Alicycliphilus denitrificans K601: one gene and its partner. The protein of the gene in region 1 interacts with the protein of each later gene in a pairwise test. Links are inferred from orthologs where the notes say so. Each region holds a gene or a part of one and is shown on either strand. Other genes may lie near its edges.

What was found.
Region 2: the proteins of ALIDE2_RS13080 (region 1) and ALIDE2_RS22105 interact in binary tests that used the Escherichia coli proteins (3 or more experiments, as listed by UniProt). The link is inferred for Alicycliphilus denitrificans K601 from one-to-one orthologs.

The regions. Positions count from the first base shown.
Region 1 is NC_015422.1:2,746,441-2,751,448, reverse strand. The notes cover bases 1,454-4,356. They hold ALIDE2_RS13080 (sulfate/molybdate ABC transporter ATP-binding protein), read left to right. Parts: upstream 1,454-2,292; coding sequence 2,293-3,420; downstream 3,421-4,356. Other genes in these bases: ALIDE2_RS13070 (HD family phosphohydrolase), read left to right, coding at 4,107-4,356; ALIDE2_RS13075 (disulfide bond formation protein B), read left to right, coding at 3,482-3,991; cysW (sulfate ABC transporter permease subunit CysW), read left to right, coding at 1,454-2,258. In the rest of the region: ALIDE2_RS13095 (sulfate ABC transporter substrate-binding protein), read left to right, coding at 1-497; sulfate ABC transporter permease subunit CysT, read left to right, coding at 502-1,368; more of cysW, read left to right, coding at 1,365-1,453; more of ALIDE2_RS13070, read left to right, coding at 4,357-5,008. UniProt on the Escherichia coli protein: Part of the ABC transporter complex CysAWTP involved in sulfate/thiosulfate import. Responsible for energy coupling to the transport system.
Region 2 is NC_015422.1:4,670,748-4,675,798, reverse strand. Bases 1,276-4,221 are described here. They hold ALIDE2_RS22105 (glutamate-5-semialdehyde dehydrogenase), read left to right. Parts: upstream 1,276-2,081; coding sequence 2,082-3,362; downstream 3,363-4,221. Other genes in these bases: trkA (Trk system potassium transporter TrkA), read left to right, coding at 3,423-4,221; ALIDE2_RS22110 (hypothetical protein), read left to right, coding at 1,675-2,010; ALIDE2_RS22115 (MvdC/MvdD family ATP grasp protein), read left to right, coding at 1,276-1,733. Also shown: Dot/Icm T4SS effector Zinc-dependent metalloprotease LegP, read left to right, coding at 1-675; more of ALIDE2_RS22115, read left to right, coding at 672-1,275; more of trkA, read left to right, coding at 4,222-4,898; ALIDE2_RS22095 (TrkH family potassium uptake protein), read left to right, coding at 4,900-5,051. UniProt on the Escherichia coli protein: Catalyzes the NADPH-dependent reduction of L-glutamate 5-phosphate into L-glutamate 5-semialdehyde and phosphate. The product spontaneously undergoes cyclization to form 1-pyrroline-5-carboxylate.

The DNA.
Region 1 (5,008 bases):
AGGGCGGCACCGACGCGCAGGCGGCAGAGTTCGTCGCCAAGCTCTACAAGAACGTGCCCGTGCTGGCCAAGGGCGGGCGCGATGCTACGGCCACCTTCCTGCAGCGCAACATCGGCGACGTGCTGATCACCTTCGAGTCGGAGGTGGTGTCGGTGGAGCGCGAGTTCGGAAAGGGCAAGGTCGATGCGGTCTACCCCTCGGTGAGCATCACGGCCGAGAACCCGGTGGCCGTGGTCGAGCGCACCGTGGCCAAGAAGGGCACGGCGGAACTCGCCAAGGCCTACCTGGACTACCTGTACTCGGACGAGGCGCAGGAGATCGCGGCGCGGCACGCCATCCGCCCGCGCTCCGAGGCGGTGCTCAAAAGGCATGCCGACCAGTTCAAGCCCATCCAGCAGTTCACCGTGGCCAAGTACTTCGGCTCCCTGAGCGATGCGCAGAAGGTGCACTTCAACGACGGCGGCCAGTTCGACAAGCTTTACCAGAGCGGCAAGTAATTTCATGACCACGCTAGCGCTGGGCGCCGCCCAGCCCCGAAAGCGCGCGCCCAGGCGCGTGCTGCCCGGCTTCGGGCTCACGCTGGGCTACACGCTGTTCTACCTGAGCCTCATCGTGCTGATCCCGCTGCTGGCCCTGCTGTTCAAGAGCTTTTCCATGACCTGGCCGCAGTTCTGGGAGGCCGTGGCCGCGCCGCGCGTGCTGGCCTCGTACCGGCTCACGTTCGGCGCCTCGTTCATCGCCGCCTGCGTGAATCTGGTGTTCGGCCTGCTGATCGCCTGGGTGCTGGTGCGCTACCAGTTCCCGGGCAAGAAGGTCGTGGACGCGCTGGTGGATCTGCCGTTCGCCCTGCCCACGGCCGTGGCTGGCATCTCGCTCACCGCGCTGCTGGCGGGCAACGGCTGGGTGGGCCAGTATTTCGAGCCGCTGGGCATACAGCTGGCGTTCAACCCCAATGGCGTGGTGATCGCGCTGATCTTCATCGGCCTGCCCTTCGTGGTGCGCACGGTGCAGCCGGTGCTGGAGGACAGTGAGAAGGAACTGGAGGAGGCCGCGACCAGCCTGGGCGCGACGCGCTGGCAGATCTTCCGCCACGTGATCCTGCCGGGCATCATGCCGGCGCTGCTCACGGGCTTCGCCATGGCCTTCGCGCGCGCCATCGGCGAGTACGGCTCGGTCATCTTCATCGCGGGCAACATGCCCATGGTGTCGGAGATCACGCCGCTCATCATCATCGGCAAGCTGGAGCAGTACGACTACGCGGGCGCCACGGCCGTGGCCGTGGTGATGCTGCTGATCTCCTTCGTCATGCTGCTGGTCATCAACGCGCTGCAGGCCTGGCAGCGGCGCCACGCGGGGATGCCGGCATGAGCGCCGCCGCCCGTACCGCCCCGCGCGCTCGCGCGGGTACGACCGAGGCGCCGTGGGTCCGGTGGCTGCTCACCGGTATCGCCATGGCGTTCCTGCTGCTGTTCCTGGTGCTGCCGCTGGCGGCCGTGTTCACCGAGGCGCTGCGCAAGGGCGTCGATGCCTACCTGGCGGGACTGTCGGAGCCCGATGCCTGGTCCGCCATCCGGCTGACCCTGCTGACCGCGGCCATCGCCGTGCCCCTGAACCTGGTGTTCGGCGTGGCGGGAGCCTGGTGCATCGCCAAGTACGAGTTCAAGGGCAAGGCCTTCCTGACTACGCTGATCGATCTGCCGTTCTCCATCTCGCCCGTGGTGGCGGGCCTGATGTACGTGCTGGTGTTCGGAGCCAACGGCTGGTTCGGCCCCTGGCTGGCCGCGCACGACATCAAGATCATCTTCGCCGTGCCCGGCATCGTGCTGGCCACCGTGTTCGTCACCTTCCCCTTCATCGCGCGCGAGCTGATCCCGCTGATGCAGGCCCAGGGCAACGATGAGGAGCAGGCCGCCATCGTGCTGGGCGCGAGCGGCTGGCAGACCTTCTGGCACGTGACGCTGCCCAACATCAAGTGGGGACTGCTGTACGGCGTGATCCTGTGCAACGCGCGCGCCATGGGCGAGTTCGGCGCGGTGTCGGTGGTCTCGGGCCACATCCGCGGCCAGACCAACACCATCCCGCTGCACGTGGAGATCCTCTACAACGAATACCAGTCGGTCGCGGCGTTCGCCGCTGCCTCGCTGCTGGCGCTGCTGGCCCTGGTCACGCTGGTGATCAAGACGGTGGCCGAGTGGCAGAACGAGCAGCAGCGCAAGGCCGCCACGGAATTGCCGCCTGAGCGTCCGGCTGGCCGCTAAGGCGCATGGGTAAAGCGCAAAAAGCTATTGATTTATGAGCATAGAAATCCGCAACGTCAGCAAGCAGTTCGGCAGCTTCCAGGCCTTGCGCGACGTGAGCCTGGACATCCAGTCGGGCGAGCTGATCGCGCTGCTCGGCCCCTCGGGCTGCGGCAAGACCACGCTCCTGCGCATCATCGCCGGGCTGGAGACGCCCGACACGGGCAGCATCCACTTCAGCGGCGAGAACCAGACCGACGTGCACGTGCGCGAGCGCGGCGTGGGTTTCGTGTTCCAGCACTACGCGCTGTTCCGCCACATGACGGTGCTCGACAACGTGGCCTTCGGCCTGCGCATGAAGCCGCGCAGGGAGCGGCCCAGCGAAGCGCAGATCCGCCAGAAGGTCATGGACCTGCTCAAGCTGGTGCAGCTCGACTGGATCGCCGACCGCTACCCCTCGCAGCTCTCGGGCGGTCAGCGCCAGCGCATCGCCCTGGCGCGCGCGCTGGCGGTGGAGCCCAAGGTGCTGCTGCTCGACGAGCCCTTCGGCGCGCTGGACGCCAAGGTGCGCAAGGAACTGCGCCGCTGGCTGCGCCGCCTGCACGACGAACTGCACGTCACGTCGATCTTCGTGACGCACGACCAGGAGGAGGCGCTGGAGGTGGCCGACCGCGTGGTCGTCATCAACCAGGGCCGCATCGAGCAGCAGGGCACGCCCCAGCAGGTGTGGGACAACCCGGCCAGCCCCTTCGTCTACGGGTTCCTGGGCGACGTGAACCTGTTCAAGGGCCGCGCCAACGACGGCCGCATCCACCTGGACGAGGGCATGCAGCTCGACAGCCCCGAGGCCCGGCATGCCGACGGCGCTCCGGCCTTCGCCTACGTGCGCCCGCACGATCTGGACGTGGAGCGCTACTCCCCGGGCCAGGCGCTCGACGCGCACGGCCGCCCGCGCGGCATCGTGGTGCAGCTGGTGCGCTCCATCGTCGTGGGGCCGATCGCGCGGCTGGAACTAATTCCCGAAGGCAGCACCCAATCGGCGGACAATGCGGCCCCGGATATGCTGATCGAGGCGCAGATCCCGGCGCAGCAGTTCCACGACATGGGGCTGCGCGACGGCGAGATGCTGGTGGTCACGCCACGGCGCGCCAAGGTGTTTCTGGACGAAGCCGCCGGCATCTGAGCCCCGCCTGCTCCTGTGGAGCGGCGCGGCGCCCGGGCCGGCTCTATAGGAAAAAAGAAAAGTGTTGCTGAACTGGATAACGATCGCCCCGCGCCGCACCCTGGCGCTGATAAGCGCCGCCTGCCTGGGGCTGCTGGCCTTTGGCATGTACCTGCAGCATGTGGTGGGCCTGGAGCCATGCCCCATGTGCATCGTGCAGCGCTATGCTCTCATTAGCATAGCTGTCTTCGCAGGCTTGGCAAGCCTTAATGGCAAAAAAGCCTGGTGGATGGGCTGGAGCGTGGCGGCCCTGGCGATGGCGGGCTTCGGCGCCTTCACAGCCGCGCGCCAGAGCTGGCTGCAGTGGTACCCGCCCGAGGTGGCGGTCTGCGGGCGCGACTTCTACGGCATGATCGAGAACTACCCCATCAGCCGCGCGGTCCCGATGATCTTCCGCGGCTCGGGCGACTGCTCGGCGGTGGACTGGACATTCCTGGGCGGCTCCATCGCCAACTGGTCCTTCGTCTGCTTCGTGGTGTTCGCCATGCTGCTGCTGGTGCTGCTGGGCAGCCCGCGGGCCCGGCGCGCATAGCGCCTTGCGCCACCAGCCAGGCAAATACAATTGACAATTGGTGTTCAGGTTGCGCCGGTGCGGCGTGATCCACCGTCACATTGATTCATGGCTTGGCCGAAGGGGGAGCGCCTGCATGCCCGATGCATTGCAGAAATTGCTGGGGCGTCTGCAGGAGCTCAACGAAGTGGGCGCGGCCCTGTCGCGCGAGCGGGACATCGACCTCCTGCTCGAACGCATCCTGGATGCGGCGCAGATGCTCACCCATGCCGACGCCGGCACTCTGTACCGCGTGACCGATGACGGCAGCGCGCTGCGCTTCGCGCTCGTGCGCACCCATTCGCTGGGGCTGCACCAGGGCGGAAGGTCGGGGCAGGCGGTCGATTTCCCGGATTTGCCGCTCTACCTGCCCGACGGGCGAGCGAACGATTCGCTGGTGGCCGTGCACGCCGCCGTGCACGACTGCACGGTGAGCATTGCCGACGCCTGTGGCAGTGCGGACTTCGACTTCGCCGGCTCGCGGGCCTTCGACCAGCGTACGGGCTACCGCTCGTGCTCCTTCCTCACGGTGCCCTTGCGGAACCACGACCACGAGCTGGTCGGCGTGCTGCAGCTCATCAACGCCATCGACCCGGCCACGGGCGCGGTGCAGGCGTTCTCGCAGGAGGACTGCAGCATTGCCGAGTCGCTGGCCTCGCAGGCTGCGATCGCGGTGACGAACCGCCTGCTCATCACGCAGCACGAGCGCCTGTTCGAATCCTTCGTGAGCCTCATCAACCTGGCGATCGACGAGAAGTCGCCCTACACGGGCGGGCACTGCCAGCGCGTTCCGGCCCTGACCATGATGCTGGCCGAGGCCGCCGACGCCACCACCGAGGGGCCGCTTGCGGCGTTCACCATGACCGAGCGCGACCGCTACGAGCTCAAGATGGCGGGCCTGCTGCACGACTGCGGCAAGATCACCACGCCGGTGCACGTGGTGGACAAGGCGACCAAGCTGCAGACCCTCTACGACCGCATCGGCCTCGTGGACACGCG
Region 2 (5,051 bases), 1.9 Mb from region 1 along the record:
CACAACTTCAACCAGCACATCCAGGACGGCGACGACCTGGGCGCGTACGACTTCGGGTCGATCATGCATTACCCGGCGACGGCCTTCTCGACCAACGGGCAGCCCACGCTGGTGCCGCGGGTGCCGCTGCCGCCGGGCGTCACCATGGGGCAGCGCACGGGCCTGTCCGCCGGCGACATCGCGGGCGTCCTGGCCATGTATCCCAATGTGCGGCCGACGATCAAGGAGATCGCCAAGGATCCGATCCGCGATACGGTCAAGGAAGTGCGCAAGGATCCGATCAGCGACACGGTCAAGGAGATTGCCAAGGATCCCATCCGTGACACGATCAAGGAGGTGCGCAAGGACCCGATCAGCGACACGGCCAAGGAGATCGGCAAGGACCCGATCAGGGAAACGGTCAAGGAGGTCGGCCGGGACCCGATCGGCCCTGGCCCCGGCCCGCTGATCAACCCGGCCGCCGGCGGGATTGCCACGCCCTTCGTGCTGGCCGGGGCGAGCCGCCAGCCGCAGATGGACAACCCCGGCGATGCGATGCAGCAGGCGGCCGAGCAGCTGGAGCAGCTCGCCGCCGCCCACCAGGAGGCCCAGGCCGCCGCCGATGCGCTGGCGCTGGAGCTGGAGCAGGCCCTGCAGGCCTGGCGCGCGATGGGGGGCGGCGAGGGGACGGCATGATCGTCGTCGTCTCCTACCCGGGCGAGGAGCACACCGACGCCGTGTGCGCGCGCCTGGCCGCCGCCGGGGAGCCGGTCCACCGGCTGGACCTGTCGGAGTTCCCCGGCCGGCGGCCGCTGGCCTTCGGCTGGCCCGGCCATGGCGCGCCGTCGCTGCAACTGCTGGGCGAGGAGCCCATCGACCTGGCGACGGCCGATGCCGTGTGGTGGCGGCGTGTGCGCCCCTTCGAGATAGACCCCGCGGTGGGGCCCGCCGACCGGCGCCAGTTCGCCCACAGCGAGACGGAGCAGGCCGTGCTGGGCATGCTCGATTCGATCGACGCGCCGTGGATCAATCCCCGCGGGGCCGACGATGCCGCGCACCGCAAGCCGCTGCAGTGGACGCAGGCCGCGGCCGTCGGCCTGACGCTGCCGCCGACCTGCGTGACGACGTCCGCCGATGCCGCGCGCGCCTTCTGCGACGCGCACCGCGGCGCCGGCGTGGTGTTCAAGCCCTTTCTCGCCAGCATCGCGGACTGGCGCGAGACCCGCCTGGTCGAGGCCGAGGACCTTGCGCGCCTGGAACTGGTGCGGCTGGCGCCGGTGATCTTCCAGCGCTGCATCCAGGGCGTGGACCTGCGCGTCACCGTGATCGGCGAGGCCATCTTTGCCGCCGAGATCGACGCCCGCGACAGCGACTACCCGACCGACATGCGCATGGTGATCGGCCAGGCGAAGATCCGTGCCGTCGAATTGCCCGCGGCATTGGCCGCCCGCCTGCTGGCCTTGATGCGGCGGCTCGGGCTGGTCTATGGCGCGATCGACTTGAAGCAGGACGCCCGCGGCGACTATTATTTCCTGGAGGTGAATCCCGCCGGCCAATGGCTGTTCGTGGAGTCGCGCACAGGCCTGCCGATCACGCAGGCGCATGCGGACGCGCTGCGCAGGCTCGCTGCCGGGCAGCGCCAGCGAAGGCGCCACGGCCCTTCATCATCCCAACCTATCAGGTCACGCCAAGACGATGCCCCATCTCGAAGGTCAGGTGCTATGGCCCAGCGACGCACCGCCGAGCGGCGCTGAGCTGGTGCTCACGGTCGAGCTGCGCGACGTCGGGCGCCAGGACGCCGCGGCGCCGCTGGTCGCGCAATATGCCGCCCCGGTGCGCGCGCCGGTGCATGGCGACGCCAGTGCGTTTCGCCTGGACTGGGCCGACCCGGCGGGCCTGCTGGGCCGGCCCACGTCCGAGCTCGCGCTGCAGGCGCGCGTCCTGGACGGCCGCGGCACGCTGCGGTACATCAGCACGGAGCATGTGGCCGCCGCGCAAGGCGCGTGCGTGAAACTGCAGCGCGTGGGCTGACGCGCGGCGCTCCCGCAATGGGCGGCCCAGGCCATGGCGCCGGCAGTGCCGAACTGCGCCACAATTCGCGCATGAACGCCCTGAACATCGCCGAATACACCCAGACGTTGGGTTTACAAGCAAAAGCCGCTTCAGCGCTTATGGCGCGTGCGCCAGCAGCTATTAAAAACAAAGCGTTGCTGGCGCTCGCCCGGCTGCTGCGCGAGAACGTCGGCGCGCTGCAGCTGGACAACGCGCGCGACCTGGAGCGCGCGCGCGCCGCGGGCCTGGCGGAGCCCATGGTGGACCGCCTGAAGCTCACGCCCAAGGTGATCGAGACCTGCGCCCAGGGCTGCGAGCAGCTGGCGGCCATGCCGGACATCATCGGCGAGATCATCGGGATGAAGCAGCAGCCCAGCGGCATCCGCGTGGGCCGGATGCGCGTGCCCATCGGCGTCTTCGGCATGATCTACGAGAGCCGGCCCAACGTGACCATCGAGGCGGCGTCCCTGAGCATCAAGAGCGGCAACGCCTGCATCCTGCGCGGCGGTTCCGAGGCCATCGACTCCAACCAGGCGCTGGCACGGCTGGTGGCTCGGGCGCTGGCCGAGGCCGGCCTGCCCGAGCACGGCGTGCAGCTGGTGCAGACCACCGACCGCGCGGCGGTGGGCCAGCTGATTGCCATGCCCGAGTACGTGGACGTGATCATCCCGCGCGGCGGCAAGGGGCTGATCGAGCGCATCAGTGCCGAGGCCAAGGTGCCCGTCATCAAGCACCTGGACGGCAACTGCCACACCTACGTGGACGACCCCTGCGACGTGGACATGGCCGTGAACGTGGCCGACAACGCCAAGACGAACAAGTACAGCCCCTGCAACGCGAGCGAGGGCCTGCTGGTGGCGCGCGGCGTGGCGGCCGGGTTCCTGCCGCGGATCGGCGCCGTCTACGCCGCCAAGGGCGTGCAGATGCGCGGCGACGCCGAGGCGCTGGCCATCCTGCGCGCCGTGCCGGGCGCCGACCTGGCCGAGGCCACCGAGCAGGATTGGAGCGAGGAGTACCTGGCGCCCATCATCAGCGTGAAGGTGGTGGCGGGGCTGGATGAAGCCATCGCGCACATCAACCGCTACGGCAGCCACCACACGGACGCCATCCTCACGCGCGACCACATGCACGCGCAGCGCTTTCTGCGCGAGGTGGATTCGGCCAGCGTGATGGTCAACGCCAGCACGCGCTTCGCCGACGGCTTCGAGTACGGCCTGGGCGCCGAGATCGGCATCAGCACGGACAAGTTCCACGCGCGCGGGCCCGTGGGCATCGAGGGCCTGACGTCGCTCAAGTGGGTGGTGCTGGGCGAGGGCGAGGTGCGGGGCTGATTAGCTCCTGACTTAATAGCTGATAGAGCGTATCCACATTGGTCTAGAGGCCAATTTCATATGAAAATCATCATCCTGGGCGCGGGCCGCGTGGGCCAGAGCGCGGCGGCCAGCCTGGTGTCAGAGAGCAACGACATCACCGTCATCGACACCGATGCCCAGCGCCTGCGCGACCTGGAGGCGCGCCTGGATCTGCGCGGCGTGGTAGGCAACGGCATAGACCCGGCCGTGCTGGCCGAGGCCGGCGCGCGCGACACCGACCTGCTCATCGCCTGCGCGGCGCAGGACGAGACCAACCTGGTCTGCGCCAAGGTGGCGCAGATGCAGTTCAACGTGCCGAGCTGCATCGCGCGCGTGCGCACCAACGGTTTCGAGGACGGCAGCGCGCTGCTCTCGCGCGAGGGCTTCGCGGTGGACCACATCCTGTGCCCCGAGAACTCGCTGGTGCGCTACATCGGCAAGCTCATGGAATACCCCGGCGCGTTGCAGGTGCGCGAGTTCGCCGACGGGCGCGCCTGCCTGGTGTCGGCGCGCGCGCGCGCCGGCGCGCCGGCCGTGGGCCTGGAGATCAAGCTGCTGCGCGAGCAGATGCCGGACGTGGCGGTGCGCATCGTCGCCATCTACCGGCGCTTTCCCGACGAGCCCGACCGCTTCGTGCCCTGCGACGGCGCCACGCGCATCGAGCCGGGCGACGAGGTGTTCGCGCTGGCCGGCCGCGAGCGCGTGCCCCAGGTGCTGGCGGCGCTGCGCATGCGCCCGGGCCAGCCGCCGCGCGTGGTGCGCCGCATCATGATGGCCGGCGGCGGCGTGGTCAGCGAGCGCCTGGCGCGCGCCCTCGCGGCCGAGCAGGGGCGCTTCAACATCAAGATCATCGAGCACGACGCGCAGCGCTGCGTGGCGCTGGCGTCGAACCTGCCCGAGGAAGTGCTGGTGCTGCAGGGCGAGTCGTCGGACGAGGAGCTGCTGGGCGAGGAGGGCATCGAGGAGGTGGACTTCTTCCTGGCGCTGTCCAACGACGACGAGAACAACATCATGTCTTGCCTGCTGGCTAAGCGCATGGGCGCGCGCCGCGTGCTGGCGCTCATCGACCGCCAGGCCTATGCCGAGCTGATGCACGGCACGCAGATCGACATCGCCCTGACGCCCGCGCAGGCCATGCTGGGCGAACTGCTGGCCTACACGCGCCAGGGCGACGTGCAGGCAGTGCACAGCCTGCGCCGCGGCGTGGCCGAGGCGCTGGAGATCGTGGCGCGCGGCGACCGCAAGAGTTCGCGCGTGGTGGGCCGGCGCGTGGAGGATCTGTCGCTGCCGCCGGCTGTGCACATGGGCCTGATCGTACGCGGCCTGCCCGACCCGGACGCGCCGCCGCCGCCCGAGGGCGCCATCGTGCCTGTGCAGCCGCGCACGCCCGAGGTCATCATCCCGCGCAGCCACACGGTGATCGAGAGCAACGACCATGTGGTGTTCTTTCTGCCGAACAAGCGCCTGGTGCGCGAGGTGGAAAAACTGTTCCGCGTGAACGCCATCTTCTGCTGAAATGCGCGACCTGTTCCCCGTCCTGCGCGTGCTGGGCATGCTCATGTGCATGTTCTCCCTGGGCATGGTGCTGCCGGGCCTGCTGTCGTGGTGGCTGCAGGAGGCGGTGTGGCGCGTCTACCCGGCCTCCGTCCTGGCGACCCTGGGGGCGGG